3 regions of the Pantoea sp. X-Soil-OKNW-713 genome follow, and region 2 is predicted to be linked to each of the others. Evidence: predicted binding sites of a transcription regulator. Region 2 holds the regulator's gene; each other region holds the start of a gene.
The links. The regulator PurR, encoded in region 2, represses purine synthesis genes. The targets are predictions, from matches to a motif close to CANGCAAACGTTTGCNTG.
Positions count from the first base shown of each region.

Region 1: a site for PurR is predicted at 7,671-7,688, ahead of AC6I8R_RS02005 (nucleoside-specific channel-forming protein Tsx). Genes of this name have one in related genera too.
Region 3: a site for PurR is predicted at 6,179-6,196, ahead of purM (phosphoribosylformylglycinamidine cyclo-ligase). Genes of this name have one in related genera too.

Region 1 is NZ_AP035995.1:446,153-456,830, forward strand. Features, by position in the region: gene AC6I8R_RS01975 (MFS transporter) at 1-365, opposite strand, end outside; gene abgT (p-aminobenzoyl-glutamate transporter) at 565-2,085, opposite strand; gene AC6I8R_RS01985 (M20 family metallopeptidase) at 2,178-3,623, opposite strand; gene AC6I8R_RS01990 (amidohydrolase) at 3,620-4,933, opposite strand; gene AC6I8R_RS01995 (LysR family transcriptional regulator) at 5,050-5,952, shown strand; gene yjdN (VOC family metalloprotein YjdN) at 6,031-6,456, shown strand; gene AC6I8R_RS02005 (nucleoside-specific channel-forming protein Tsx) at 6,566-7,432, opposite strand; gene AC6I8R_RS02010 (sensor histidine kinase) at 7,867-9,222, opposite strand; gene AC6I8R_RS02015 (response regulator) at 9,219-9,878, opposite strand; gene AC6I8R_RS02020 (helix-turn-helix domain-containing protein) at 10,042-10,410, shown strand; gene AC6I8R_RS02025 (LysR family transcriptional regulator) at 10,517-10,678, shown strand, end outside.
Region 2 is NZ_AP035995.1:1,867,835-1,878,512, forward strand. Features, by position in the region: gene punC (purine nucleoside transporter PunC) at 1-1,083, opposite strand, end outside; gene punR (DNA-binding transcriptional activator PunR) at 1,192-2,103, shown strand; gene purR (HTH-type transcriptional repressor PurR) at 2,100-3,125, opposite strand; gene cydH (cytochrome bd-I oxidase subunit CydH) at 3,411-3,500, shown strand; gene AC6I8R_RS08665 (C40 family peptidase) at 3,564-4,349, opposite strand; gene AC6I8R_RS08670 (Grx4 family monothiol glutaredoxin) at 4,713-5,045, shown strand; gene rnt (ribonuclease T) at 5,081-5,749, opposite strand; gene gloA (lactoylglutathione lyase) at 5,861-6,268, opposite strand; gene AC6I8R_RS08685 (alkene reductase) at 6,364-7,461, opposite strand; gene AC6I8R_RS08690 (TetR/AcrR family transcriptional regulator) at 7,510-8,106, opposite strand; gene eptA (phosphoethanolamine transferase EptA) at 8,146-9,783, opposite strand; gene AC6I8R_RS08700 (DUF1289 domain-containing protein) at 9,985-10,254, shown strand; gene AC6I8R_RS08705 (aldo/keto reductase) at 10,327-10,678, shown strand, end outside.
Region 3 is NZ_AP035995.1:3,248,440-3,259,117, forward strand. Features, by position in the region: gene AC6I8R_RS15215 (DsrE family protein) at 1-82, opposite strand, end outside; gene AC6I8R_RS15220 (DsrE family protein) at 117-722, opposite strand; gene bepA (beta-barrel assembly-enhancing protease) at 1,429-2,895, shown strand; gene arsC (arsenate reductase (glutaredoxin)) at 2,898-3,245, shown strand; gene hda (DnaA inactivator Hda) at 3,242-3,949, opposite strand; gene uraA (uracil permease) at 4,037-5,320, opposite strand; gene upp (uracil phosphoribosyltransferase) at 5,392-6,018, opposite strand; gene purM (phosphoribosylformylglycinamidine cyclo-ligase) at 6,259-7,299, shown strand; gene purN (phosphoribosylglycinamide formyltransferase) at 7,296-7,934, shown strand; gene pstB (phosphate ABC transporter ATP-binding protein PstB) at 8,036-8,803, opposite strand; gene pstA (phosphate ABC transporter permease PstA) at 8,816-10,414, opposite strand; gene AC6I8R_RS15270 (ABC transporter permease subunit) at 10,411-10,678, opposite strand, start outside.

The DNA of each region.
Region 1 (10,678 bases), 1.4 Mb from region 2:
AATGCACCGTACCATGCCAGTGCACACATAAAGGTCAGGCGGCGGCCAAAGCGGTCTGCGTAGGGCGCGAGCAGGCTGGCACCAACAAACAGGCCAAGGAACGTGGCCGAGGCAAAAGCGGCCTGATCGGCAATACCGAACACGCCCGCGCTACCGGTGTGGAACACGCCCGCCGCCAGTAGCCCGGAGCTGATATAGCCGGTTTCGAACAGATCGTAGAGTTCAAAGAAGCCGCCCAGTGCCAGCAGCGTAATAAAACGCCACAGGCCAGCGGAAGAGGGGAGCGCATCAATGCGTCCAGCTAAGGTGCGGCGATCCGCAGCGATAAAATCGCCAGCCATCCCTGTGGTGCAGGCTGTTGTCATTTTTGTGTGAACCTCGGTATGACGGTGTTTACAAAACTCGCGAACGGCGGAGATTGGTTTTAAAAATAATTAACCGTTAGCAAGCGAAGGAATAGCAGAATAATCAATTACGCACAGGTTGCCGAGAGGTGAGGCGGTGAGATTTTAGCAACGTACGTTGCAAATCACGTAAGTGTGATCGCCGTCCCTGGCGATGCGATTAATGCAGGCTGGGATAGACGCCCGGACCGATCGGTAAACCGAGTGCGTACCAGACCACCAGCAACACAATCCAGGTGGCGAAGAACACCAGCGGATAGGGGAAGATCAGCACATAATAGGTGCCAAGTTGCGCATCTTTCTGGTAGCGCTGGAGGAAACCCAGGAACAGCGGCAGGAACGGTGACATCGGGGCCAGCGGCAGCACTGCTGAGTCAGCGATACGGAAAATCATCTGCGCAAAGGCCGGGTGGAAGCCGAGCAGCATAAACATCGGCACAAACACCGGGGCGAGAATCGACCAGATGGCGGAACCGCTGGCGATAAACATACACAGGAACGCCGACAGGAACATCAGGCCAAGAAACGCCGGTGCGCCGCTGATTCCGGCACTTTCCAGCATATCCGTCAGGCCAATCGCCATAAACTTACCCATGTTGCTCCAGTTGAAGAAGGCGACGAACTGCGACAGCGGAAACACCATCACAATAAAGCCCGCCATACTCTTCATCGGATCAACCAGCAATTGCGGAATATCATCCGCGCGGCGGATCTGTTTGGTCACCGCGCCATAGGCAATCGCCACCACAAAGAAGAACAGGATGATGATCGGCACGATGCCCTGAATAAACGGCGACGGGATAATGCCGCCGGTTTTCGGGTTACGCAGTGGCGCGTGTTCCGGCACCACCAGCAGCGCCATCAGCGCGATAAACACCAGCGCGGCGATACCTGCGGCTCGCAGGCCGCGGTTTTCCAGTGCGGTTAGTGGCGGCAGACGATCCTGGTGGCCACCGTTCCAGGCGGGCAGACGCGGCTCGATAAACTTGTCGGTCAGCACCGCTCCGGCAATGGTCAGCACCACCACCGATGAAGCCATAAAGAACCAGTTATCGATCACGCTGACGTGCACCGTGTCGCTCACCGCTTTGGCGGCCTCGGTGCTGATACCCGACAGCAGCACATCGGTGGTGACAATCAGCAGGTTAGCGGTAAACCCGGACGCCACACCGGCGATCGCCGCCAGCAAACCCGCTACCGGATGACGTCCCACGGCGAGGAAGATCAGCGCGCCGAGCGGCGGCATCACCACCAGCGCGGCATCGGAGGAGATGTGGCTGAAGAAGGCAATAAACAACACCATATAGCTGGCGTAGCGACGGCTAACGCGTGACGCCATCTTGACCATCAGCGATTGCAGCAGACCGACCTTTTCTGCCAGACCGGCACCAATCACCAATGCCAGAATCGAACCCAGCGGGGTAAAACTGCTGAAGTTCTTGATGATATTGGGCAGGATCCACTGCAATCCGGCTACGCTCAGCAGGTTATTGACCCGCACCAGCTCGCCGTTGGTCGGATTCTTCACCGCCAGATCCAGACCGCTGATGATGGCCGTCGCGACCATCAGCACCACAATCAAATAGACGAACAATAAAAAAGGGTTCGGTATTTTGTTACCGACCCGCTCAATCCAGCTAAACAGCTTCCCTGGGCTGCGATTCTCCGTGGTGACTTCCATCGGCATTTCCTCGTCTCGTTATGTTGTATTTGCGTAAAAATTTTATTGTTTTGGGTACGACTGCCCGCGCCTGCATGGGCGCGGGTTTATTATCAGGATGCCAGTTTTGACGGTTTTACCCCTGGCGGAATCGGGCATTGATAGGGTTGCTCGCTGCGTACGCGGATAAACTCGTCGCGGCAGCGTGCCAGAGCGGCATCATCGGTCAACAGGGTCAGCGCCGTGGCGGCCAGTACTTTTGCCGCCAGGCACATACCTTTGTGGGCGATAGCGGTGCGACCCTGCGCCACCAGTTGCCAGGTATGCAGCGGCGTACCGAAGGCAAAGCACGGCGCGAAGCACTGCGCGGTGGGTGTCACCCAACTGACATCGCCCACATCGGTGGAGCCATACAGCAGCTCACGCGTTACTGCATACGGGGCAACGTCATCCATCAGCACTTTGTCCCCCAGCGCCTCGCTCCAGGCAACTCCGGCTTCACCGCCGGTGCGTGCCGCGTTGAGCCGGGCGTTGCGCAGATCATCTTTGGTTAAGGTGGCGCGGATCTGCGTCGCAAAGGCCCGCTCATCGTCGTTGTAATCCGGCAGGCCAAACTGATGCAGATAACCCTCCATCACCGCTTCCAGCGCGCGGTTGGGAACGTAGTTAGAGCAGGCTTTATCAAAGCGCACCGTCATTTGTGTGTCGGTCATCAGCGCTGCGCCTTTGGCGATATTGATCACCCGCTGATAAATATCCTGAGCCTGGTCGAGTTGCGGCGCGCGAATCAGGTACAACACTTCGGCATCGGCCTGTACCACGTTGGGAGAGACGCCGCCGGTGTTGGTGACGGCATAATGGACGCGCGCTTCCTGCACGATATGTTCACGCAGAAAGTTCGCGCCGGTATTCATCAGCGTGACGGCGTCGAGGGCGCTGCGCCCCAGATGTGGCGAGTTGGCCGCGTGCGCTGCCACCCCTTTGAAGTGGAACGCCGCCTGGATATTGGCAAGGGTGCTGAGGTTAAACATGCCGCTGAAACCTTCCGGGTGCCAGGTCACTGCCGCATCAACATCGTCAAACAACCCTTCGCGCACCATATAGGTTTTGCCGGAGCCGCCTTCTTCGCCGGGGCAACCGTAAAAACGTAGCGTACCGCGCTGGCCGTGCTCTGCCCACCAGGCCTTGATGGCGAAGGCGGCCGCCAGACCTGCCGTACCTAACAGGTTGTGACCGCAACCGTGGCCGTTACCGTTCTCCACCAGCGGCTGCGGCTCAGCGCAGGCCGCTTTCTGGCTCAGACCGGCCAGGGCATCGAACTCACCCAGAATGGCGATCACCGGTTTACCGCTGCCGATGCTGGCGATAAACGCCGTTTCGATCCCCCCCACGCCGCGCTCGACGCTGAAGCCTTCCTGCTCCAGTGCATCGGCCAGTAACGCCGAGGATTGCGTCTCTTCAAAACGGGTTTCTGGCACATCCCAGATGGCGTCGCTGATGGCGCTGAAGCGCGCCTGATGTTGATTGATGTAGTGATCGATAAACTCAGGATGGCTCATGACTGGACTCCGAACTGTGCCCCGTTCAGTGCCAGCGTGGCGAGGGTTTGTACCGCCACCGCCATGATGCCTTCATCGAAATCGAACTTCGCGTTGTGGTGGCCTGCCGCCAGCTCGCAGCCGAAAATCACGTAGGATGCCTGACCGCCGCGCTGCTGCACGCGCTCCAGCATATAGGTGGCATCTTCGGAACCGGCGGCCTGCTTTTTGGTGTCGATGACCGAGTCGAACAGCCCCAGCGCTTCTGCCTGCTGGTGGATAAACGCGACCCACGGTTGGCTTGGGGTGCAGCTACGTGCGCCGCCCATCAGTTTGACGTCGGATTCAACGCCGTACATCGCTGCGGCACCGGCAATCACACGCAGCGCCTGCTGATAAATATCGTCGTTCACCTGGTTACTGACGCCGCGCGTCTCAACCTTCATCAGCGCGGTGTCGGCCACCACGTTGCGGCCGGTCCCAGCCTGCAACACGCCGACGTTAACACGCGCCACGCCGCCGCTGTGTTGCGGCAGGTTGTGCAGCGCCAGCGTGGCCTGCGCCGCGGCCAGCAGGGCGTTGCGTCCCTCTTCCGGGCGACCACCCGCATGGGCTCCCACCCCGGTGAATTGCACATCAAGTTTGGTGGTGGCGAGGAAGCTGTCGCTGCCGCAAACGATTTCGCCGGCAGGCACGCCGGTGCCGAGATGGATGGCGGTAAACAGATCCACATCGTCCACTACGCCCGCTGCCACCATCGCTTTTGCACCACGCACGCCCTCTTCGGCGGGCTGGAAAATCAGTTTGATGGTGCCGCTCAGTTGGTCTTTCATCGCCATCAACACGTTGGCGAGGCCAAGGCCGATGGTGGTATGACCGTCATGACCGCAGGCGTGCATCATGCCCGCATTGCAGGAGGCAAAGCCTTCGCGCTGCGGCAGATGATCGGCGGCGGTGCTTTCATTGAGGTCGAGCGCGTCCATATCGACGCGGAAGCCCATCACCGGGCCAGGGCGACCGGTTGCCAGGGTGGCAACAATGCCACAGAAGCCGCCGGAGAAATGGCTGAGCCACTGCGGCAGCGCCCCCTGCTCCAGGGCGCGCGCTTCCTGTGCCGCCAGCACTGCGGCTGAAGGCAGCCCCATACGCGCATCGGCATCCACCACTTCACGGCCCAGTTGCAGTTGATAACCAAGACGATGCAGCTCCTCGGCAACCAGGGTGGCGGTACGAAATTCCAGCCAGCCCGACTCAGCAAACTGATGCAGGTCGCGTCGCCAGCTTTGCATTTGTGGTACCAGGGCGCTGACGCGGTCGGAAAGGGTTTTCATCGGCATATCCTTTATGTTGGTTTTTTATGCATTGTCCCGAATCTACACAATGGTATTGGCGCGCATAAGATGCGAATATCTTGTGCCTGATAAACAACGGTTATCACCGAGTAACTATGCCTGCTAACTTAAAATTGCATCAGCTCCGCGCCTTTGTTGATGTGGCCCGCCAGGGCAGCATCCGCGCTGCCAGCCGTCTTTCAGGCGTATCGCAGCCTGCGCTGACTAAGTCGATCCAGGAACTGGAATTGGTACTCGGTGCGCGTTTATTTGAACGACGCCATCAGGGCGTTACCCTGACCGATATTGGTGATAACTTTTTTCGGCATGCCAGCCTGGTGCTGGAAGAACTGCGCGTCGCGCAGGAAGATATTCAGCAGCGACTGGGGCTGGCGGGCGGCAGGGTGAATATTGGCGTCGGCGGCAGCATCGCGCGTACCGTGATGCCGCAGGTGATCAATCATTTTCACCGCGAATATCCGCTGGTAAAGGTGCGTATCGTCGAAGGACAACTGGTGGCGATGGTACATGAGCTGCGCCAGGGGGAGCTGGATTTCACCATCAACACCTACGACCAAAGCCATCTCGATCAGGAACTGACCTACGAACGACTGATGGAGCGAGATTATCAGGTGGTGGTGCGCAAGGGGCATCCGATGGCTCATGCGCGCTCGCTGGCGGAGTTGCAGCATTGTGACTGGACCATGCCGACGCCGCAGGGCAGCTATTATCGGCTGCTGCACGATATGTTTGGCGAGCGCGGCATGGCACCGAAAATCGTCGTCACCTGCGAAACCTTTATGGCCTGCACCAGCCTGGTGGCAAAGACCGATTTCGTCAGCATTATCTCGCGAGATGTGATTGAAGACCCCACCCACGGCGGCCAGCTGGTGGCGCTGGAGCTGGATGATCCGTTACCCAAGGCAAACTTTTATCTGATTCAGCGTAAGGACACGGCGTTGACGCCGATGAGCGCCTATATGGCGCAGCTGTTCCGGCGCTATTGTCAACAAAGGTAAGAGTGCGGCCCGGCTCGCGTCCTGTTTGGCTGGCAGCCACTACACTTGGCATCGGGCGTTCACTCTGGAGAACCGACCATGCAAATTACCCCTTATTTGTTTTATGACGGCCGCTGCGAAGAGGCCATCGCATTCTACCTTGAGGCGACTGACGGCGAGTTGCTGTTTAAAATGACCTTTGGCGATATGCCGGAGACGGAATCCACAGAAGGTTGTCCTTCCGGGATGACCTTTCCGCCGGAACATATCATGCACGCGCACCTACGCATCGGGCAGGGCGAAATTATGTTGAGTGACGGGAATCGTGAGGCGCACTACAACGGCTTTGCGGTGAGTCTCTCCACGCCGGATGAAGTGCAGGGCAAGCGATGGTTTGATGCGTTGTCTGCCGGCGGGCAGGTGACAAAAAGCTGGGAGCCGACGTTCTGGGCGAATGGTTTTGGCATGTTCACCGATAAGTTCGGTGTGCCGTGGATGGTGAATGCTTACAAACCAAGAATTTAGTCACCGATGTTAACCCGTAGCGGCGCGATTTATCGCGCAATTCGGCGCTGTGCCGGAAAACATTGCGCGATAAATCGCGCCGCTACGGATGAAGGTGGCGTTAGCTAAGTTAGAAGTTATAACCCACAACCAGGTAGTAACCCCAGCCGGTTGATTTCACTTCAAACGGACCATTGCCGAAGTTCAGCTCCTGGCCATCAGCCCACTGTCCACCGTTGTGGAAATAACGTGCCACGGTAGAAACATGCCAGTGGTCGTAGTTCAGCGACAGAATGTGGCTGGATGCAATCGAGTTGCTGGTACGTGATGGACCGGTTTCGTCACGCAGATCGGAACCCCAGTCGAAGTTAGTGAAGCCGATATAGCTCAGCTTACCGCCCCACAGATCGGTAATCGGCACAAAGTATTTCACCTTGAAGCGATAGCCATCCCAGCTGTTTTCGTTGGCGGCACCGTAGTTCTGCCACTGGTATTTCGCGTACACGTTCAGCGACAGGCCCACATCGGAATGGGTGTCGATATCGGTGCCCAGACCCATATACCAGGTGTTCTGGCGCTGCGACGCGTTGCGGCCCATGTCGTAGATGTAGTTGTTGGCGAAGTACCACTCTTTAAACGGACCAAACGCCAGGCTGGTGCCGGTCAGCTTATCGATGGAGAAACGCGGCTCAATTTCCATGAACAGCGGCGAACCGTGGTCGAAAATACCGTTAGCGTTGCTGTTGCCCAGACCGAAGAAGTTGGTCAGGTCGGCGTAGCCGTAGAAATCAAACCAGTCCTTTTTGGCAAAGGCTTCGTATTCCAGATACACGTCGTTATTAAACTGTGGTCCGAAACGGGTGTGATAACTGCCCACCACGTTGACGCTCTGATGCCACCAGTCGGAAAGGTATTGCGGGTTGCTGTCTGCTGCTTGGGTCGCGCCGGTCCAGCTGCTGGCCAGTAAGGCCCCTGCTATCAATGCTTTATATTTCATTATCGTTAACCACATGCTCGTGATCGTCGCAAAAATGCGCGATCGGTGTCAGTCGATCCCAGGGGTGGGCGGTGAATTGTTTTAAGCCGGTCTGAGCCGCCGGTTTTTAAAGCTCGCGTAGGGTGCCTGTATCAGTCCGATAGAAAATAGATTTTGATCACGTTTGTCAAAAAGTGTTGCAATTCCATTCACCAAAAATGTGAGTTATGTCACATAAATGTCATGGATCGAACGGAACCCCGCAACCGTTTACGTTGTCGCCTTCATCGCAGAACAACCTGAATGGGTAAATGCGTAGCGGCGCGATTTATCGCGCATCTTTTTGCATGGAGGGGCACAGCACAAAAAAACAGCGCGATAAATCGCGCCGCTACGGATGAGGAGCAGGAATAAACAGCGCGATAAATCGCGCCGTTACGGATGAGGGACAGCTATTAAGGGAGGGTGACTCGCACCTGCAAACCGCAAATCTGACCCTGCGGATTGAGGCAGTTCGACAGTGCCACCTGCATACGGTGTTTTTGCGCCACGCTGCGAACAATCGACAGCCCAAGACCGCTACCCTGGGCCTGCACATCAGGCGAACGGGTGAAGCGGTCAAACGCGCGTTCGATAAAGCCTTCCGGCATACCCGGCCCGTTATCAACAATATCCACCACGGTGTGATTGCCGACGCGATGCAGCAGCACATCCACCAGGCTACCTTCGGGGGTGTGCAGCATGGCATTACCGATCAGGTTGTCAAACAGGCTGCGTAAATCGGAACGACTAGCCTGGATGCGGTAGTGGGCAGTGCCGTTAAAACCGATATCAATCCCGCGCTTATCGGCCACCACCATCAGCTGCTCGATACTCTCCTTCAGCAGGTCTTCCAGCTCAATATTTTCTACCGTGGCAACCACCGACTGATCTTCCTGGCGCGAGATGTTCAGCAGCTGTGTCACCAGATGGCGGGTACGGGTCACGCCCGCTTCCAGTTGATCAAACTGACGGCTGGCCTCGCCCGGTTGAATATGCTGGCGTAGGTTCTCCAGCTGCAACGTCACGGCGGTGACCGGCGTACGCAGTTCGTGGGCGGCATCTTCGAGGAACTGGCGCTGTGACGACCAGGCAGCACGCAGTTTATCCAGCAGCGAGTTATAGGCGGCAACCAGCGGCAGGATCTCGTCCGGTAAGCCATCCGGGGGGACGCTGTCGGGATGCAACATCTCCTGGGCGGCAATCTGGCGCGAGGCCACGCGTAAGTCGCGCGTGATGGCGCGCACCACCAGCCAGATCACCAGCAGCGAGAGTGGCATCATTAAAATCAACGGGATAATGGCTGACAGCGCGCGCTTCACCATCACGCTTTTCATGTAGCCGATGTTGTAGAGCACCTGAATGGCAGCGATTTCACTGCCGGGTTCACCGGGGCGATTGAAGACACGCCAGTCGCAGTCTTCACAATCTCCGATCTTAACGTCACTCCAGCCTTTTTTACTCTGCAATGGCGCATTCAACTCCGGCCAGGAACTGGCGCGCAGCTGCTGATTGTCATCCCACAATTGCACCACATAGGCGCTTTTGAGTTTATCGGCGTTGAGCATCAGCGGCATCAGGGCGGGAATGCGTTTGCTGCTGGCCCAGGCATCGGCGATTTTTGCCAGCTGATCGTCCTTCATGGTGCCGATCATGTCGCCGTAGCAGCTGTAAAAATAGGAGGTGACACCACCGATCATCGCCAGATGCATCAGCAACAGGGTGGTCAGCAATTTATTACGCAGGGAACGCATAAACGTGAAGGGTTTCATATTGCAGGGACTCGCCACCCCAGGCCGCGCACGTTGCGGATCACTTCGTTATCCAGCTTGCGGCGCATGCCATGAATTAAGACATCAACCGCATTGCTGGTGACTTCTTCGCCCCAGCCGTAGATGCGGTTTTCCAGTTGTTCGCGTGAAAGAATGGCGCCCGGACGCTCCAGCAGCGCATAAAGCAGGGCGTATTCACGCGCGGTAAGTTGCTCACGCTGCCCTTTATACAGCACTTCACGCGTCATCATATCGAGCTGCACGTCGCCGCTGCCTAACAGGGAATCCGCCGCACCGTGACGACGTCGGGTAATCGCTCGCATTCGCGCCAGGACCTCTTGTAAATCAAAGGGTTTTAGCAGGTAATCATCGGCACCGCTGTCGAGTCCCTGAACACGCTGGGCCACGGTATCACGCGCGGTCAGCACCAGCACCGGCGTCATATCGCCACGGGTACGGGCGCGGCGTAGGACATGGATGCCATCTTCCCGCGGTAAGCCCAGGTCGAGTAACACGCAGCTGTAGCCGCCTTCAGTCCAGGCATTGGTGGCAAACACGCCATCCCGTACCCAGTCCACCGACCAGCCAGCGGCCTCCAGCGCCTGCTGCAAGTTCGCGCCAATCATCTCATCATCTTCAACCAGCAGCACACGCATGATGCCCTCCCAAATGTATGAACAAAGTGTAGCGCTGGAAAATTAGCGCAGAATTACACCCGTTTTCCCCTTGCTAATTCTGCGCTAATTTTCCGCTAATTAAGGGATAAATTTAACGCGCTAAAGTGGCTTTACTGGACATCACGTCGTATCAGGAGGAGCCATGAATCAGAGTCAATTTATCCGCAGTTTGCTGGACTGGATAGAAGACAACTTAGGACACGATTTGCATCTGGATGAAGTCGCACGCCGTTCCGGGTATTCCCGCTGGCATCTGCAACGTCTGTTTCGTCAGCACACCGGATTTTCACTGGCTGAGTACATTCGCCAGCGTCGGTTGACCGAATCGGCGTTGACGTTACTGAACAGTGATGAGGCGATCCTGCAAGTGGCGATGAGCTACGGCTTCGACACGCAGCAGGCTTACACCCGCACCTTTAAAAACTACTTCCGCGTCACACCGGGTCAGCTGCGTCGTCAGCGCCGTGTCGAACCGGATCGTCTGTTATTTCCGCTGGCGGTGGCCAGTTGAGTCGCCAACCTGATTTCCCGTTGCCATGTGGGCGCGGGAAATCAGGTGCTATTCCGCACTAATCCTTTTAAGCTGCTGTTCTCCCTTACTCTGCCGGTTATGGACAATGGATAACAGCGACAATCTCACCGCCATGATGCTGTTTGCGCGCGTGGTTGAACGGCAAAGTTTTAGCGAAGCAGCTCGCACCCTCGGCGTATCAAAATCCTATGTCAGCCGTGAAATTGCCCGGCTGGAAGTACGCCTCGGCATCAAATTATTGCAGCGT
Region 2 (10,678 bases):
GCTATGCAGCGCTTGTTGTAATCCAGCGGAAACGACCAGGCTGGCGACAAAACATAATCCGAGTTGTAGCAAATTTTGCAATGAAGCGGCTTTGCCTGTTGCCTGGGGGAAGGGCAGCAGGGCACTGGCGACCACAATCGGATAGATAGCACCATTTGCCAGCGCCATACCACAGAACGGCAACAGCAATGCCCACAGCGCGGGGGTGGAAAGCTGCGCAACCGCAAACAGGCTAAGAATGCTCAGGCTGTAGATCATCAGTAACCACGGCAGTAGTTGTTTCCCCTGAAAACGATTCAGCAGCGCGCGGCAGCCAAATCCACCGATCAGGAAGGCGATAGTTTGCGGCACATAACTCAGGCCAATATCTGCCGGTGATAAACCGGCATCGGCGAGGATAAAGGGTGAGCCGGTCAACCAGGCAAAAAAGCTGGCGGAACAGGCAGAGTAGATCAATACGTTGCCGCTATAAGTACGCGATGCCAGCAGCGTCAGCCAGCCAGGCTGCGGCGCTCGCGTGGTGTCGGATCGTACGGGATTCGCCAGACGCAGGGTGCCGATAAGCAACACCAGGGTTATCAGTGTCAGCAGCAGAAAGATACTACGCCAGTGAAAATGGCCCATCAGCCAGGCACCGAGTAACGGGGCGAGCGCCGGAGACAAGGCGACCAGCGGCATAATGGTTGCAAAAACTTTGTTGGCCTGGTTTTGCGGATAACGATCCACCACCAGCGCCTGCCAGCTAACGGCGGCAGCGCAAACACCCAGCGCCTGCACAAAGCGCAGCGCCAGCATCAAACGGACGTCGGTCACCCACAACATGCCCAGACAACCCAGGGCAAAAATCGCTAATCCCGCCAGCAGAACCGGTTTACGTCCGAAGCGATCCGACAGCGGTCCCCAGAAGACCTGCGCACAGGCAAAACCACCAAGGAACAGACTCAGACTGGCGCTGATGGTACCGGGGGCGGTAGCAAAATCCTGCTGCATGGCACCGAATGCCGGCAGGTACATATCCGTAGCAAGAAAGCCCAGCATGCTGAGTAAAGCAAGATAAGGCAGAAATCCTTTTGATGACAACATGGTAATTCTCTTTAGACAGGTAAACGCGGAGGAGTGTAAAAGCGTGCGCCAGGTTTTGTGAAACGCTAATATTTGCGCGGTGCTATCAAAAAATTTGCAGGCAAAAATATGTGGTCTGAATATGCGCTTGAAGTGGTAGATGCGGTGGCCCGCAGCGGTAGTTTTAGTGCGGCAGCACAAGAGTTACATCGGGTGCCTTCTGCCATCAGCTACACGGTACGGCAGCTCGAAACCTGGTTGGCGGTGCCGTTGTTCGAACGTCAGCATCGGGAAGTGGTGCTGACGGCGGCCGGGGAGCATTTTGTCCGGGAAGGGCGAAGTGTTATCAAAAAAATGCTGGCGACGCGGCGGCAGTGCCAGCAGTTGGCAAATGGCTGGCGTGGTCAGCTGAGTATCGCGGTGGATTGCATCGTTAAACCTCATCGCACCCGACAACTGGTGAAGGATTTCTACCGCCACTTTCCCGACATGGAGTTGATTATCAGTTATGAAGTGTTTAATGGTGTCTGGGATGCACTGGCCGATGGGCGGGTCGACGTAGCGATTGGGGCCACTCAGGCGATTCCGGTCGGTGGGCGTTTCGCCTTTCAGGATATGGGCGCGTTAAACTGGCGCTGTGTAGTCAGCCCCGATCATCCGTTGGCAAAAAGTACCTTGTTGGATGACGAGACGTTGCGGGCCTGGCCTTCTCTGGTGCTGGAAGACACTTCGCGGGCGTTGCCGCGGCGCATGACCTGGACGTTGGATAATCAACGCCGTCTGGTGGTGCCGGAATGGGAAACCGGCGTCGACTGCCTGCTGGCGGGACTCTGCGTAGGGATGGTGCCGGGCCATTTAGCCCGGCCATTGCTGGATAGCGGAGCATTAACCGAGTTACCGTTACCCACGCCGTTCCCGGATAGCCCATGCTGTGTCAGTTGGTCGGAACAACGTAATTCGCCGGCTCTGGGTTGGTTGCTGAGTTATCTCGGCGATGCCGAAACGCTCAACCATGAATGGTTGAGCGAAACGGAAACTTAGCGGCGGTAGTCGCGGAACGGGCCGTCAGCGACTGAACGGCGTTCAATCAGCGTTGGTTGAACTTCAATGGTTTGCGGTTCTTCACGTTTGCTGGTGATACGATCCAGCAGCATTTCCAACGCTTTTTCGCCTAACTGAGCTTTAGGTTGATGAACAGTGGTCAGCGCCGGCGTGAAATAACGCGCGTTGCGCACGTTGTCATAGCCGATCACGGAGATATCCTGCGGGACCCGCAGGCCCATTTCATCCGCAGCACAGATCGCGCCCATCGCCATGATATCGCCACCGCAGAACACGGCAGTCGGGCGTTGCTTCTGATTGAGGATCTGCTGCATCGCCTGATAACCGGATTCCGGTTCAAAATCGCCCTGCACAATCCACTCGGGCCGCACGGTGATGCCTGCCTCATTCAGCGCCTGCATGAAACCGGCATGGCGGCCACCGCCGGTGTTGCGCTCCATTTGTCCGGGGATGGCACCAATGTCGCGATGACCGCGTTCAATCAGGTAACGCCCGGCGAGATAGCCGCCCTGAAACGCATTGTCCTGCACCGTATCGGTAAAATCGCCACGCGATGCGCCCCAGTCCATCACCACCATCGGGATATTACGGTTCTCTTCCAGCATGGTCAGCAGGTCGTCGGGGTATTCAGAACACATCACCAACAGGCCATCGACACGCTTCTGCGCCATCATCGACAGATATGCGCGCTGTTTTTGCAGGTCGTTATGCGCATTGCCCAGGATCAGCGTGTAGCCGCGATCGAAACAGTGGTTTTCCACCGCCTCGATAATCTCGGCGAAATAGGGGGCTTCACTGGAGGTGGCCAGCAACCCCAGCGTTTTGGTGTGGTTGACTTTCAGGCTGCGCGCCACGGCGCTGGGCGAGTAATGCAGCTCTTTGATCGCTTCCCATACGGCGTTACGCGTCTCTTCCGCGACAAAACGCGTCTTGTTGATGACATGCGAAACCGTGGTGGTGGAGACACCGGCGCGTTTCGCCACATCTTTAATTGTTGCCATGAAAATGGTACTCCCGGGCTTATCGCAACTAACTGATAAGTATATTGTTAAACGTTTGCGTCTGCTAATGGTTTTGCGCCCCGATTTTCGGGGCGAATGGCGAAGAAAAAGACATTAACACCTGGTCAATAACACTTTAACTTGCCGCAAACACAGCGTGCGCAAAATCTGTTGCGCAACGAAAGGCGGCGATTCTAGCAAGCTGGCGCGGATAAGACGAGATTTTTGCCGGAGGCTGTGAGAAAATTACGATAACCCTTCATTTATTGTGACTAAGGAGTTGTGATGAGTACAGACCTGAAACTGGCGCTGTTTACCACTGTGGGCGCGCTACTAATGATTATCGTGTTCAGCTTCACCGCGATCCTTCATTAATAAAAAAGCCGGACCTGAAAATCAGGGTCCGGCTTGTTGTTTTATCGGGTATCGGGCGTTTTTTTAGCGGATGGTTTTGGGGGTCATCATACGGCGTGCCCCGACGTAGTGTTTCAGCCAGTAATCCTCACCCAATGCACTGATTTGAATATCTTTACCGGTACGAGGCGACTGGATAAATTTGCCATTGCCAAGATAAACACCCACATGATCGGCAGTGCCGCGATTATTGATGCGGAAGAACACCAAATCCCCTTTCTCCAGCATATCGCGCTTAATCGGTGCCGCATCCCGCAGGTGATACATTTCGTTGGCGGTGCGCGGGAATTTATATTTAACCAGGTCTTTATAGGCGTACCACACCAGACCGCTGCAATCGAAACCGGTATGCGGTGAAGTGCCACCCCATTGGTATGGTTTACCAATCTGCCCCATCAGCTTGTTCATCGCGGTTTCGCGTGCTTTCTGATAGCGCTGACGGTGAGAATTGCTCATCTTGATGGTGGTCAAATCGCGGTCATCGTCCTGCTTCGCGCTTCTCTTCGCCAGACGTTGGTGACCATATTTTTTTGACGGTGATTTCAGCAGGGCTTTCTTGCTGCGGGTTTTATGCAGCGCCGTTTCCATTTTCGGCTGTTTTTTCAGCTTTAGCTTCTGAACACTGGTAGCAAGACGGGATTTTTTGGTGCTGGTTTTTACCGGACGTCGCTTGCGACGCTCATCTTCGCGCGCACTTTTTTTCTCAGCGTTATGCAAACTGGCATTGATGGGCGCATGCGGTGACGCAGAAGCCACATTAAAAAACAGTTGGGCGAAAGCCAGCATAAAAAGCGTAATGAGTAAACGCATAGTCCGGTACAGGTTAAGCAGTCTGAAGAAACAGCCCGCAGCTATGTTAGAAAAATCTGATCAACGATCAGCACCGAGATGATTCTAATCCAGTTTTTTTCTAAAAGGTAAGGCATTTTTCTATTAATGTGTTAGCAGAGTTGATATGGGGCAAAAATGAGCGATTTCAGCTGGTTAACCCAGCAGATATATTGCTAATTATTAATCGGTTCATGCTTATTCATGATATGAAAATGTTATTTATGGCACCGGAACTTAACAAACATGGCGATTGATGTGCCTGAACCGCAAAATCCCGTTTTAGTGCGGGGGTGAAATCGCTACAATAAACAAACACGAAGTGAGGAATTAAGGAAGGCAAAAATGAGTACTGTTGAGAAAATCCAGCGCCAGATCGCAGAAAACCCGATCCTGCTGTACATGAAAGGTTCGCCGAAACTGCCAAGCTGCGGTTTCTCTGCACAAGCGGTACAGGCTCTGTCTGCCTGTGGTGAGCGCTTCGCGTATGTTGATATCCTGCAAAACCCGGATATTCGTGCCGAGTTGCCAAAATATGCCAACTGGCCGACTTTCCCACAGTTGTGGGTTGATGGCGAGCTGGTCGGTGGTTGCGACATCATCGTCGAGATGTTCCAGCGTGGTGAACTTCAGCCGCTGATTAAAGAAACTGCTGAGAAGTATAAAGAAGCAGAATAAGCGTTAAGGCCGACAGTCGTCGGCCTTTCTTTTGGTCACTCGGCGGAGTCTTCTTCCGACAGTTCATCACTGAACGCCAGTGGCCAGCCCCCCAGACGTTTCCAACGGTTCACCAACTCGCAAAACAGGATGGCGGTTTGTTCGGTATCGTACAGGGCGGAATGCGCCTGGGTGCTATCAAAATCCATCCCTGCCGCTTTACAGGCTTTTGCCAGCACCGTCTGACCCAATACCAATCCACTTAATGCCGCGGTGTCGAAAGTGGCAAACGGATGGAATGGATTACGCTTCAGACTCACGCGTTCCGCAGCAGCCATCAGGAAGTTGTGATCAAAGGTGGCATTGTGCGCCACGATAATCGCACGATTACAATGACTGTCTTTCATCCCTTTGCGCACCATCTTAAAAATGGCATGCAGCGCATCATACTCGCTCACTGCACCACGCAACGGGTTGCTGGGATCAATCCCGGTAAATGCCAGTGCTTCCGGGTTAAGAATCGCGCCTTCAAAAGGTTCAACGTTGAAATGAAGCGTCTCATCACAATGCAGCCAGCCGTCATCATCCATCTTCAGAGTGGTGGCGGCAATTTCTAACAGGGCATCGGTTTTGGCATTAAAACCGGCAGTTTCGACGTCGATCACCACGGGATAAAAGCCGCGAAAGCGTTGATGGAGAGCGTTTAAGGCGTTCGATTCAGACATCAGGATCTCATAGCAATAAATGGGGCAGCGCGCATTATGGCAAAAATCGCGGGAGGGTGCAGCAGGAGAGGTGGGTCAGCCGGTAAAAGTACAGGCTGACCCGGCAACAGGTTAGTTGCCGATGCCGTGTCCGGCATGTTTGTTTTCGATCAGCTCGATTTTATAACCATCGGGATCTTCAACAAACGCAATAACCGTGGTGCCGCCTTTAACCGGACCGGCTTCACGCGTCACTTTGCCACCGGCATGACGGATTTGGTCACAGGTGGCAGCAACATCATCAACACCCAGCGCAATATGACCGTAGGCGTTACCAAGGTCATAGCTATCTACGCCCCAGTTGTAGGTCAGTTCAATCACCGCACCTTCGCTCTCTTCGGTGTAACCGACAAACGCCAGCGTGTATTTGTATTCCGTGTTCTCGCTCTTGCGCAGCAGACGCATACCCAGCACCTGGGTATAAAACTCGATTGAACGTTCCAGATCGCCAACGCGTAACATAGTGTGAAGTAAACGCATAACATCCTCTTTTAAAAAGCACAAAAGCTAAGTATAGCGAGTTAACGCTACGAAAAAACAGCGCTGCCGCACATTGGGGCGGCAGCGGGGAGATTTTACAGAGTAGGGTAGTCGGTATAGCCTTCCGCACCACCGCCGTAGAAACTTTCCGGGCGTTGTGGGTTAAGCGGCGCATCGTGTTGCAGGCGCGCAACCAGGTCCGGGTTGGCGATAAAATCGCGGCCAAACGCGACGGCATCGATCAGACCACGCTGAATCAGGTCATCTGCTTTTTCAACGCTATAGGCACCGGCACCAATGATCACCCCAGGGAACAGGGCACGAACTTTCTCGCGGAAAGCATCACTGTAGGGTTGACCGCCAGCCCAGTCCGGTTCTGACAGATGCAGATACGCCAGCTTGCGTTTACCCAGTTCGGAGATGTACCACAGCGCGGCGGCTTCTTCATCCGGACCGTTTTCCAGGTTCTGGAAGGCACCAATCGGCGAAATGCGGATACCAATACGGTCGGCTGACCAGTTGGCAATAGCCGCATCAACCACTTCCAGCGCGAACCGACCACGCTTCGCAATCGAACCGCCGTATTCATCAGTACGTTGGTTGGAATCAGGGGCGAGGAACTGGTGCATCAAATAACCATGCGCAGAGTGCAATTCCAGCAGATCAAAATCGGCTTCGCGCGCATTGGCCGCTGCCTGACCAAAATCAGCCACAATCTGCTTAATCTCTGCCACGCTCAGCTCGCGCGGCAGCGAGGTATCTTCACGATAGACGCTGCCATCAGCGTGGCGTAACGACGTACGCGTACCGGCGGCCAGGGCGGAAGGAGCGACGGGTGCCAGACCGTTTGGCTGCACACTATGATGAGAGATGCGGCCGGTGTGCCATAGCTGCACGGCACTGTGACCTCCTGCGCCATGAATGGCTTCGTTAATTGCTTTCCACGCGGCGATTTGCTGCTGCGTATGCAGCCCCGGCGCACCTGCATAACCTTTCGCCTGGAAAGAAATTTGCGTTGCTTCGGTGATAATCAGACCCGCGCTGGCGCGTTGCTGATAATACTCAGCCATGAGCGGAGTCGGAATGTCGCCTGGCTCAATGCTACGCAGACGCGTCAGCGGGGCCATGAAAACGCGGTTAGGTACGGTAATCGCACCCACTTTCAGTGGGGAGAACAGCTGTTTACTCGCCATGTTGACTCCTGTATTAGACCGGTCGTCTAGGAATTGCGGTTTTTAAAATCAGTGGCTATTCAGCCACTGCTCAATGGTTTCGAGCGCCAGGCTGATGGGGCCAGGTTCTCGTGATATTTTGCTTTGCAGGCTGGCACCCAGCCAGAGCAAATAACAACGCTGCGCCAACTGTTGCGGGCTCTGACCATAAGGCAGCGCCTGCTCTGTTGCCACGTCTTGCAGGCAGCGAGCGTAAGCGCCAATCACAGCATTCGCGCCCTGTTGCAGTGCATCGCGCATCGGCTCAGAGAGATCGCACACTTCGGCAGAGAGTTTCACGCCCAGGCAACCCATAATATGGCCCTGCTCGATAAATACGTGTTCAGCGCTACGGAAGTGTTGCAGGAAGCGCTCTCGTGCTGTTGTGCCTGGTTGACTCAGCTGGCGCTCAATCATCTGCAAATGGTGGACAAAATAGCGCTCCAGCAGGGCGACGCCAAAGGCTTCCTTTGAGCGGAAGTAATGATAAAACGAGCCTTTCGGTACTTCCGCCAGCGTCAGCATCTCGCTGAGGCCCATGCCGGTGAAACCCCGTTGCAGACAAACCTGCTCGCCAGTCGCGAGCAGGTGTTCTCGGGTTTCGTTGCGTTGTTGAGTCTTGTTCATGTGTCGCAGAGTAGTAGACCAGTCAGTCTAATGCAATCTTTAACTCAGCGTCTGGCACGATCTGATCATGTCCAGCCTGGGTTGATATTCGCCGGTCTGGATGTTGAACATGCCCAGCAGGGTATGGAACAGGTTATCCTGTGATACCGGAGTCTCCGCTGCCTGTTGACGTAAACACCCCTGATTAACATGATACGCGGCGGCGTAACCGGGTGACATCCACATCAACAATGGGATATGTGTTTGCTGTGAAGGGGCAAACATATAGGGTGCACCGTGCAGATACATGCCGTGTTCACCCAGCGATTCACCATGATCGGAGAGATAAACCAGCGCCACGTTGAAACGGTCACTTAACGCTTTCAGTTTGTCGATAGTACGACTCAGCATGTCGTCGGTGTAGAGCAGCGAATTATCATAGGTATTGACCAGGGCCTGATGATCGCAATCCTGAATCTGATTGCTGTCGCAGGTTGGCGTAAAGCGGCGGAATTGGCTGGGATAGCGCTGATAATAAGCCGGACCGTGGCTACCCATTTGATGGAGCACGATGATCCCGTCGTTGTGCAGACTGGCGGTATAGTTATCGAGGTTATGCAGCAACACATCGTCGAGACAAAAACCGTCGTGGCAATATTGTGTCAGATTCCACATTGTCATGTCGGTATGGGGCACACGGTCGCAGGCACCTTTACATCCGCCGTCGTTTTCGCGCCACAGCACGCTCACCCCGGCATGCGCCAGCACATCGAGTAGGCCTTCCTGATGGTGTGCCAGATTGGCGTCGTATTGTTCGCGCGGCATGTTGGAAAACATGCAAGGTACGGAAACGGCGGTTTCAGTGCCACAAGAAGTAGCTTGCGGATAATAAATAACTTGCTGTTGTTTTAACTGCGGGTTGGTGTCGCGTTGATAACCGCCGAGGGAAAAGTCTTCCGCACGGCCGGTTTCACCCACCACCAGCACGACCAGGGTTTTTTTCTGTTCGGCTGCGATTAACGGGCCTTTGTGTGCATCCTGGCCAATTTTGACCAGTTGCTGGCTACCCTGTAACCAACGTTGATCGACATAGTGGCCGGTGCCGCTAACGATATTCGCCGGAGTGATCATTTTAACCAGGCCTTTGTTGTTGCGGATCAACGAGGCATAGTCTTTATAAAACAGCACGGCCATCAGCAAAATGATCAGCAGTGCGCCAAGTGCACCCGCCAAACGTTGCAGCAAACTCCACCACCAACGTTGCCCATTCTGAATACGAATGCTGCTGATAACGGCGACTGGCAGAATGCCCATCAATAGCATCCAGACCACCCAGGTTCGGCTGATTAATGCACCGGCTTCTTGTGCATTCGACTCAAACACGTTTTCGATCATGTTGGTGTCAATGACCGTGCCAAAGCTATGCATAAAGTAGTTGGCAGCGGCACTGGTCAGTACCAGTACGATCAACAGAGGTTTACGGATAAATGGCCAGGCGATCAGGCTAAAAATAAAGTAGAACGCCGAAATCAGTACCACAGGGATACTGGCGGCAAACAGATAATCATGCAGTCGATCGTAGGTAATAATTTGCCAGGCGCGGAAGACAAACAGGCCATTTAAGACGATGGCAAAGAAGAGAGCAGCACCAAAATTAAACCAGGTCGAGTGACACTGTAACTTATTCGGGAATTTCATGGAAACTCTATCAGAAAACGGAATGGCGCCAGAGTAGAGACAAAATATGAGGAAAACCTTAACGAAAGCTCAATGCAGTTACCGGCGGTACGACCTGTTTGGTAAACAGGAGTTACCCAATCTGGGCAAGGATAATTAATTGCGTGGAATGTAGACCAGGGGCGTTTACTCTTTGCACAATGCCACTAAGCTGTTATCAATATGCTGCAAACCCATGACGTCGGAGTTGAAGTGGCCGAGCAACTTGAGTTTTTTCCCGTCCCCAGTCCCTGTCGCGGCATTTGCCAGAGCGATGAACGCGGCTATTGTCGTGGTTGCCTGCGCAGTCGTGAAGAGCGGTTTAACTGGATGCAATACAGCGATGCGCAGAAACGTGATGTGCTGCGTTTGTGCCGCCAGCGTTGGTTGCGCTTACAACGTAGCCAGAAGAGTGAACAACCTGACGAACCGCAACAACCCTCACTGTTCTGAGCGTCTCACCAGGTTACTTTCCGTTATACTGCCGATTCATCATTCGGAATTGTGTTTTAAGGGAGAACCTTGATGCTACAACCGCAACAGATTGCCCCGCAGGGACCGACGTTTTCACCGCTGATCATGGGTTACTGGCGTTTAATGGAGTGGGGTATGACGGCCCAGCAATGCGTACAATTTATTGAGCACCATTTGTCGCTGGGGATCACCACCGTTGACCACGCTGATATTTATGGTGATTACCGTTGTGAAGCCACGTTTGGTGAAGCACTAAAACTGGCGCCAGGCTTGCGCGAAAAACTGCAAATCGTCACCAAGTGTGGCATCGCTACGCGTGCCAAAGCGGAACATCAGATTGGTCATTACATCACCGAAGCGCGGCATATTTTGCAAAGTGCGGAAAACTCGCTGCGGCACTTCG
Region 3 (10,678 bases), 1.4 Mb from region 2:
CGACCATATCGGGAATCTGGAGCACATTGCCGCCAACAAAACCGGCCAGTGCTGCCACAACAATGTATGTCGCTGGACGCATTTCACTTCTCCTCAACCATCATCAAAATGCCTGTTTACATTTGCAACCACGCATAACCCTGATTTTGCAGCGTCGACACCGTGGTCGGGCTGGAGAGCGCGTGAATCACCGATTTATCGATCCAGTCATTGGGATAATGATGAAACGCCACCGACTGATCGCACACCGACACCTTTACCCCTTGCTTGTTCAACTCCGCAATCAGCGGCAGATTGGGGTTATCGGTGCCATAAAATTGTTTGAAATGCGTGTTATCCAGCATCGCCGGGGTGGCATCTCCGGTGACCGATACCACAAAATGCAGCTGATCGGCCGGTACGCCCGAGGCGATGTAGAGATTAACCACCCTTGCTACGCGCTCAAGGCCGAGATTAGGCCGGGCAATATCACCTTCGTTTTTAGTGAGCTGAAAGACGATCTTGTTGCTCAGTCCAGGTACAGGTTTAAAAGCGGCATCGGCTTCGTAATGGATCTTGCCGTACCCTTCGATACCTGGGGTACTCCAGAAACCTTCCGGGTCCGCTGGTGGAGCAGAGAAGTGGTTCATGACACGTTGATAGATGTCATCGCTTCTGCTGACGACAGCACCGACAAAACCCCCAACAATCGCGATCAGGGCCCAGGAGACAGCAGTACGCATAGAGACACTCCGGCAGGCATGGAAAGTCCGTTTGAACAAAGTACGTTATCTATACCACACCAGGACAACGCCTAAAGCAGGCGGATTTACTGCCCGCGCATGGTTTACTTGCAGGAAAAATAATTAGCGAGACTAATTGAATAACAACTTTGATGGAGCCTGAGCGAGGAGTTGAAAAATAGCTGGTCGGAAGTTTTGCCGGTAACAGGGTTTGTCATGACAAACACCGACTTAAAATATGGCCGTCTTAATGTACAGTGCCGCATTTAACCTTTTGCGGCATGATAAAGAATGTCGATGGATAAAATGGGCCAGTTCGGGCTTAGATAGCTTGTTTTTCAGAGAAAACCTGGAAAAACTTATGCCAGGTTCAATAATTTTGAGTAACTTTACCAATCTTTAATCTGAGCCAACCGAAAACAGCCTGCTGGCGTCCAGGTCGCTTTATTCAAATTTTTGCTGCTTTTATCAACAGGCAACAGCAACATTTTGCATTCATCACATCCCCCTGCTTTGCTTGCTTGTATGCTGCGGGTGGTTAAGATAAACAATCATCCCAACATTGGTAGCGGCGCGATTTATCGCGCGTCTTTCAAAACTGCGCGATAAATCGCGCCGCTACCAATGTGCGTTAACTGAATGGCTTTACAGAACATTTGCACCACTTAACGGTCCAATTTCCGGACACTTTTTACAGGATCAAGGCATGTTTAACCGGTTGAAAAAATCAGCGCTGGCAGCCCTTATTCCTGCGCTGCTTCTCACGCCTGTGCTGAGCGTCAGGGCTGACGTGAGCGACTCTCTGCCCGATATTGGCACCACGGCAGGCGCAACGCTGTCGATTAACCAGGAATTACAGATCGGTGATTTCTATGTACGACAACTGCGGGCCAGTGCACCACTGATCAACGATCCGCTGTTAAATCAATATATCAATCAACTCGGACAGCGGCTGGTGGCGCACGCCGATTCGGTGCGTACACCGTTTCATTTTTATCTGATCCAGAATGATGAGCTGAACGCCTTCGCCTTCTTCGGTGGCAACGTGGTGCTGCACTCGGCGCTGTTCCGCTTTACCGATAATGAAAGCCAGCTGGCATCGGTGATGGCGCATGAAATTTCGCACGTCACCCAGCGCCATCTGGCGCGTGCGATGGAAGAGCAAAAACGCAATGCACCGCTGACCTGGGTCGGTGCGCTTGGCTCGATTCTGCTGGCTATTGCTAACCCGCAAGCGGGTATGGCCGGGTTAATGGGTACCCTCGCCGGAACCCAGCAGGGTATGATTAGCTTTACGCAAGCGAATGAACAGGAGGCCGATCGCATCGGCATTCAGGTGTTGCAGCGTGCCGGGTTTGATCCCCAGGCGATGCCAAATTTCCTGCAAAAACTGGCTGACCAGAGCCGCTTCTCTTCCAAACCCCCGGAAATTCTGCTGACTCACCCCCTGCCCGATAGCCGCCTGGCGGATGCGCGCAACCGCGCGAACCAGATGCGACCGGTGGTGGTGCAATCATCGCAGGATTTTTATATGGCGAAGGTACGCGCACTTGGCATGTATTCCACCGGTCAAAACCAACTGACAGATGACCTGCTCGATCAATACGCCAAGGGCAATACCCGCGAACAGCAGGCTTCGCAATACGGCAAAGCGGTGCAGTTTTTACAGGCGAAAAGCTTTGAAAACGCGAAGAAAATCATCTCCCCGATGCTGACTAAACAACCGGATAATGTCTGGTTTCTCGATATCATGAGCGACATCGACATCGGTCTGAATCAGCCACAACAGGCCATCAAGATGTTGAGCAGCGCCAAGGGCAGCAACAGCAATCCGGTGATTCAGCTCAACCTCGCCAATGCCTATGTCGAAGCCAAACAACCGGCCAATGCCAGCCGTATTCTTCATCGTTATACCTGGTCGAATCCCAACGATCCTAACGGCTGGGATCTGCTGGCGCAGGCATCGGCAGCCCAGGGTTTACAGGATGAGGAGTTGTCGGCACGCGCGGAGGGTTTGGCGTTAAATGGTCAGATGGATCAGGCGATCAGAGCGCTTAGCAGCGCCAGCGCCCAGGTGCCGCTCGGTAGCCTGAAACAGGCGCGTTATGACGCGCGCATTGATCAATTCAGAGAGCTGCAAAAACGCTTCCAACAGTATCAAAAAGGATCTTAATCATGGTGACCATTTATCATAATCCACGTTGCAGCAAGAGCCGCGAGACGCTGGCGCTGCTGCAACAGCAGGGAGTGCAGCCGGAAGTGGTGCTGTATCTGGAAACACCGCCTGATGCGCAAACGCTGAAAGCGTTGCTGAAAAAACTGGGTATGACGAGTGCACGCGAGCTGATGCGCCGCAAAGAAGATCTGTATAAATCGCTGGGGTTAGCTGAACCCGGTCTTAGCGAGGATCAGCTGATTCAGGCGCTGGTTGAGCATCCCAAACTGATCGAGCGCCCGATTGTGATCAACGGTGAACAGGCGCGCCTTGGCCGCCCGCCCGAAGCGGTGCTGGAGATTATTTAAAGCCCCAGCGCTTCTTTAACAAAGGGAATGGTGAGTTTACGCTGCGCGCTGATGGAGGCGCGATCCAGTCGATCCAGGGTTTCAAACAGAGTACGCATTTCGCGGTCGAGGCGTTTCAACAGGAAACGCCCGACATCCTCCGGCAATTCAAAGCCGCGGATCCCGGCACGCAATTGCATCGCCTGCAACTTGTCGTCATCCGACAATGGCTGTAAACGGTAGATCTGGCCCCAGTCGAGACGCGATGCCAGATCCGGCAACCCGAGATTGAGCTGGCGCGGCGGGCGATCGCCGGTGATCAACAGACGGGTTTTGCCGATTTCCAGAATGCGGTTATAGAGATCAAAGATCGCCATCTCCCACTCGGCGTCCCCGGCGATGCACTCGATATTATCGATGCACACCAGTGCCAGATGCTCCATCCCTTCCAGCACTTCCGGTACGAACCAGGTGCGTTTGTCCAGTGGGACATAGCCGACCGCTTCACCGCGTGCCGACATTTCGGCACAAGCAGCGTGCAGCAGATGGCTGCGGCCACCGCCTTCGCGCGACCAGAAATAGAGATAGCTGCCGTGTTGTTGCACCAGCGCACCCTGAAGTGCGGCTAACAGGGACGGATTTTCCCCAGGCCAAAAGCTGGCAAAGGTTTCGTCATCAGGTAAGTAAAGTGGCAGTGAAAGCTGTGCCGGCGTGTTCAGAAGCACCTCAGCGTATGAACGGGCAGAAAACGGGGCAAGTCTATCACGATCCTTGCCAGAGATGAACCGGGCTTCCCTGCCCGGCAAACGCGCTTAGGGTTCGCGTTGCTCTTCAGCATCCAGAACCACTTCTTCCGGACGTAACAAGCTGATTACGCGGAAGATCAGGCTGAGTGCCACGCCAACAATGGTCGCCAGCGCCATACCTTTCAGCTCGGCGGCACCGATATGCACTTTGGCACCGCTGACGCCGATGATCAGGATCACCGAAGTGAGGATCAGATTCTGCGCTTTGTTGTAATCCACTTTGGATTCAATCAGCACACGAATACCTGAAGCACCGATCACCCCGTACAGCAGCAGTGACACGCCACCCATCACCGGCACCGGAATCGCCTGAATCGCGGCGGCCAGTTTGCCGACGCAGGAGAGCAGAATCGCCAGGATTGCCGCCCCGCCGATCACCCAGGTGCTGTAGACACGGGTGATCGCCATGACGCCGATGTTCTCACCGTAGGTGGTGTTGGGGGTTGAACCAAAGAAACCGGAGATCATGGTGGAAAGGCCGTTGGCGAACATGGAACGATGCAGGCCCGGATCGCGGATCAGATCTTTTTTCACGATATTCGCCGTCACCACCAGGTGACCAACGTGCTCGGCGATCACCACCAGCGCCGCAGGCAGAATGGTCAACATCGCCGCCCACTCAAAACGTGGCGTATAGAACGTCGGCAGTGCAAACCACGGCGCATTCTCAACCGACGCCCAGTTTACGATGCCCATAAAAGAAGAAAGCGCGTAGCCAACCAGCACACCAATCAGAATCGGGATAATGGCAAAGAAGCCACGGAACAGCACGGAGCCAAACACGGTAACACCCAGCGTCACCAGCGAAATAAACACGGTGGTGCCATCAGGTGAGGTGCCCTCAGCAGGCAGCAGACCAGCCATATTAGCCGCCACGCCCGCCAGCTCAAGGCCGATAACCGCCACAATCGCACCCATTGCCGCAGGCGGGAACATCACGTCCAGCCAGCCGGTGCCCGCCTTTTTCACTATCAGGGCAACAACACAGAACAGGAAACCGCAGAGGATGAAGCCGCCCAGCGCGACTTCATAACCCAACGGTAACAGCAGCAGCACCGGAGAAATAAAGGCGAAGCTGGAGCCGAGATAAGCCGGGATTTTCCCTTTACAGATGAAGAGATACAGCAGCGTCCCTACCCCGTTAAACAGCAGCACCGTGGCCGGGTTGATGTGAAACAAAATCGGCACCAGCACGGTTGCGCCAAACATGGCGAACAGATGTTGCAGACTGAGTGGAATGGTTTTGAGTAGCGGCGGTCGTTCGCTAACGCCGATGGCGCGACGAGTCATTCAGTGATCCCCTTGAGTTGTGTGGTGCATTTTTGCCAAAAAAAAGCCGACTCTCTGGCCGGCTGCTTTATTTATTTGGTTCCGAAAATCTTGTCGCCGGCATCGCCGAGACCAGGAATAATGTATCCCTTCTCGTTCAGGCCTTTGTCGATTGAAGCGGTATAGAGTTCAACGTCAGGATGCGCTTTTTCCAGCGCGGCAATACCTTCCGGTGCCGCCACCAGCACCAGCACCTTGATGCTGTTACAACCGGCTTTTTTCAGCAGGTCGATAGTGGCGATCATCGAGCCGCCGGTTGCCAGCATCGGATCCACCACCAGCGCCATGCGCTCTTCGATGTTGGAAACCAGTTTCTGGAAGTACGGTACCGGCTCCAGCGTCTCTTCATCACGGTAAACGCCGACCACGCTGATACGCGCGCTCGGTACGTGTTCCAGCACGCCTTCCATCATGCCCAGACCGGCACGCAGAATCGGTACGACGGTAATTTTTTTGCCTTTGATTTGTTCGATTTCTACCGGGCCATTCCAGCCTTCAATCGTAACGCGCTCGGTTGCCAGGTCGGCAGTGGCTTCATAAGTCAGCAGGCTGCCAACTTCTGACGCCAGTTCGCGGAAGCGTTTAGTACTGACATCATGCTCACGCATCAGGCCCAGTTTATGTTTGACCAGCGGGTGTTTGACTTCCACGATCTTCATGATTGTTCTCCCGGAATTGAGTTGAGCTAAAAAAAATCGCGGGATTATACCGCCTTTTTCCTGCTGCGCCATATGTCATTGGTCAATACAACGCCTTCCACCATCTGAGATTAAGGATTAGCGAAAAAGCGGTGCCGTGCAAAGGGGGCGTGAGATGGGACTCGCAAACGTTTGCCTGCGCTGGTAGAATTACGCCGCTTTATTTTAACCACCAACCGCAACTCGCGTGGGGATTCCGCAGTGACCGACAAGACCTCTCTCAGCTACAAAGACGCCGGTGTTGATATTGACGCAGGTAACGCTCTGGTTGACCGCATTAAAGGCGTAGTGAAAAAGACCCGCCGCCCGGAAGTGATGGGTGGACTGGGGGGCTTTGGCGCGCTTTGTGCGCTGCCGCAGAAATACCGCGAGCCAGTGCTGGTCTCCGGCACCGACGGCGTCGGCACCAAGCTGCGTCTGGCGATGGATCTTAAGCGCCATGACAGCATCGGTATCGATCTGGTGGCGATGTGCGTGAACGATCTGGTGGTACAAGGCGCTGAGCCGCTGTTCTTCCTCGACTACTATGCCACCGGCAAACTGGATGTTGACACCGCTTCCTCGGTGATTACCGGTATCGCTGAAGGTTGCCTGCAATCAGGCTGTGCGCTGGTTGGCGGTGAAACCGCAGAGATGCCTGGAATGTATCACGGCGAAGATTACGACGTGGCGGGTTTCTGCGTCGGCGTGGTGGAAAAATCAGAGATCATCGACGGCTCGAAAGTGCAGGATGGCGATGTTCTGATCGCGCTGGGTTCCAGTGGTCCGCACTCTAACGGTTACTCGCTGGTACGTAAGATCCTGGAAGTCAGCCAGACTAACCCGGAAACCAAACAGCTGGAAGGCAAACCGCTGGCCGATCATCTGCTGGCACCGACCCGCATTTACGTGAAAAACATCCTGAGCCTGATCGAACAGGTTGATGTGCACGCCATTGCGCACCTGACCGGTGGTGGCTTCTGGGAAAATATTCCGCGCGTACTGCCGGATAACACCCAGGCGGTGCTGGAAGAAAGCAGCTGGCAGTGGCCGGCAGTGTTCAACTGGTTGCAGCAGGCCGGTAATGTTAGCCGTCACGAAATGTACCGCACCTTTAACTGTGGCGTGGGCATGGTGATTGCGCTGAGCGCAGCCGAAGCTGATAAAGCGGTACAGCTGATGACTGACGCAGGCGAGCAGGCGTGGAAGATTGGTGTGATCAAAGCGTCTGATTCTGAAGAGCGTGTGGTTATCAACCCATGAAAAAACTGGTTGTACTGATCTCCGGCAACGGCAGCAATCTTCAGTCCATCCTTGACGCCTGCGCAAGCGGGCGTATTAACGGCAGCGTGGCTGCCGTTTTCAGTAATAAATCTTCAGCGTTGGGTTTAACCCGTGCGCAGGAAGCCGGTGTGCCAACTCATGCGCTGGCTGCCAGTCAATTCGCTGACCGTGACGCCTTTGATCGCCAGCTGATGCAGGAGATTGATGCTTACGCCCCTGATTTGGTGGTGCTGGCGGGATATATGCGTATCCTCAGCCAGGCATTTGTCGCGCATTATCATGACCGTCTGGTCAATATCCATCCTTCCCTGTTGCCAAAATATCCCGGCCTGCATACCCATCGTCAGGCACTGGAGAATGGCGACGCAGAACATGGTACTTCGGTGCATTTCGTCACCGATGAACTGGATGGCGGGCCGATTATTTTACAGGCGCGCGTACCGGTGTTTGCCGATGATTCGGAAGAGGATGTTACCGCCCGCGTACAGCACCAGGAACATGCCATCTATCCGCTGGTGATTAGCTGGTTTGTGGAAGGACGTTTGCAGATGCGCGAGGGTGCGGCCTGGCTGGATGATCAACCGCTGCCACCGCAGGGCTACGCTCACGATTGAACTCAGATTCAATACTAACTTCGCGCGATAAATCGCGCCGCTACCGTATTTGCAACCCTTCGTAGCGGCGCGATTTATCGCGCTTGTTCTTTGTATTTTCCTCAACCAAATCGACCGGTAATGTAATCTTCCGTACGCCGCGCTTGTGGTGAGGTAAAGATACGGTCGGTTTCATCAAACTCCACCAACTGCCCGTTATGCATAAACGCGGTGTAATCGGACACGCGCGCCGCCTGCTGCATGTTGTGCGTTACCAGCACCAGCGTGAAATGCTGCTTGAGCGTCGTCATTAATTCTTCAATCACCAGCGTGGAGATGGGATCGAGCGCGGAAGTTGGCTCGTCCAGCAATAAGACTTCCGGTTCAATGGCGATCGCGCGTGCAATCACCAACCGTTGCTGTTGACCGGTCGAGAGGGTTAACGCGTTTTGCCCCAGCTGATCTTTCACTTCACTCCATAACGCCGCCGCGCGTAGCGCACGTTCGCAGGCTTCATTCAATATCCGGCGGTCACGCACCCCTTGCAAACGCAGGCCATACACCACGTTTTCATAGATTGATTTGGGGAACGGGTTAGGTCGCTGAAACACCATGCCGACACGGCGACGCAGTGCAGCCAGATCCTGCTCCGGTTGCATAATGGCATGCTGCCCCAGCCAAATCTCCCCTTCCATGCGGCTACCATCAATCACATCATTCATGCGATTAAAACAACGCAGCAGCGTCGATTTGCCACAGCCGGAAGGGCCGATCAGCGCCGTGATATGGTTCTTCGGCAGTTGCAGGTCAATGTTATTCAGCGCCTGGCGCTCGCCATACCACAGCGAAAGCTGATTAACCTTGAGGGCAATGTCGTAATCAGGGGTCATGTGGAGAACCTTTTAATGCGTCATAAGCCGGTAACGCTCACGCAGGCGGTGGCGCAACACCATCGCCAGCAGGTTGAGCGACAGGATAATTACCACCAGCAACAGGGCGGTGGCATAAACCAGCGGGCGGTCAGCGTCGATATTCGGGCTTTGAAATGCCAGATCGTAAATCTGAAAACCGAGGTGCATAAACTTGCGGTCAAGATGTAAATACGGAAATACTGCGTCCACCGGGAGTTCCGGCACCATCTTCACCACGCCAACCAGCATCAATGGGGCGGTTTCCCCGGCTGCACGCGCGACCGCCAGAATCAAACCGGTCAGCATCGCTGGCACTGCCAGTGGCAACACCACACGCCACAGGGTTTCCGCCTGAGTGGCTCCCAGCGCCAGCGATCCCTGTCGCAGGCTGTCCGGAATGCGTGATAATCCTTCCTCGGTGGCGACGATCACCACCGGCAACGTCAGCAACGCCAGCGTCAGCGCCGCCCATAACAAACCCGGGGTGCCAAATGTCGGGTTTGGCAGTGCGCGTGAGTAAAACAATTGGTCGATAGTGCCGCCAATCAGCCAGACAAAAAAGCCAAGGCCAAACACGCCGTACACAATCGATGGCACACCCGCCAGATTGACCACCGCAATTCGTACCAGCCGGGTCAGAGCATTACGTCCGGCATATTCATGCAGCCAGAGTGCCGCCACCACGCCAAGCGGCATAACGATGACCGACATCAGCAGTACCATCAGCACGGTGCCAAAAATTGCCGGTAGCGCGCCACTTTCGCTTTCGCCCGCCGCCGGATTATTGCTGACAAATTGCCACACCTGGCTGAAGAAATGTTGCACTTTCTGGCCGAAGCTCATGCTATTCGGGTACCAGGCCGCGACAATTTGCGCCAACGGAATCACATGGTCCTGCCCCTGCACATCGCGCAGCACCAGCACATCCCGCTGGCTTTCACTTTGCAGCTGGCTCAGTTGATTAGCCAGGGCGCTAAAACGCCGTTGCAGCGCGGCGCTGTTGGCATCGTATTCGGATTGCCGCCGCGCACTGAACGCCCCTTTGCGTTGCTGCTCTTCCGCCTGTTGTTGCAGGTTTTCCAACTGGGCATTGAGACGCGCCATATCAATACGCCGGATCTGGCTCGCCTGACGTAGCTGCTCATGGGCCGCTTTTAAACGCTGATGCAGCAGCGCATCGCGATCGCGCGCCGTCAGCACTTCATTATTTTCACGCAATTCGATAAACCAGCCGTAAGCATTCCCGCCGCTGCGCCGTTGCAACACCATCACATCCGGCGGCTGACGAATTTCGGCCTGGTTTTGACTGTCAATGACGCGGAAATCAGGCGGAGCAAAATCACGATTCCCGGTTTTCACCACATAACGCCAGCCGCTGCCATGCTGCTGGCGCTGCACTGTCTCGCCCAGCAGCTTCACCGGTTCACCATCGGGTGGCTGGAACTGATATTGATCGACCGGCTGGGGCCAGAAGGCGCGCATACCCTGCCAGGCCAGCAGCCCAATCAGCAAGGTAAAAGCCAACAAACAGACGGCCACCGCACCGGCGGTGAGCCAGCGCCAGCGATCATTTTGGCGCATCGCCTTCATCCCTGCCCCTCATGCTGGTTGTAACGCTGGCGCAGACGCTGGCGAATGACCTCCGCCACCGTGTTAATAATCAGGGTAAAAATCAACAGAATCAGTGCGCTAAGGAACAAGATACGATAATGGGCACTCCCTGCTGCCGCCTCCGGCATCTCAATGGCGATATTGGCTGACAACGCGCGCAGCCCGGCAAACAAGCCACCTTCGCTCACCGGCGTATTGCCGGTCGCCATCAGCACGATCATGGTTTCACCCAACGCCCGACCA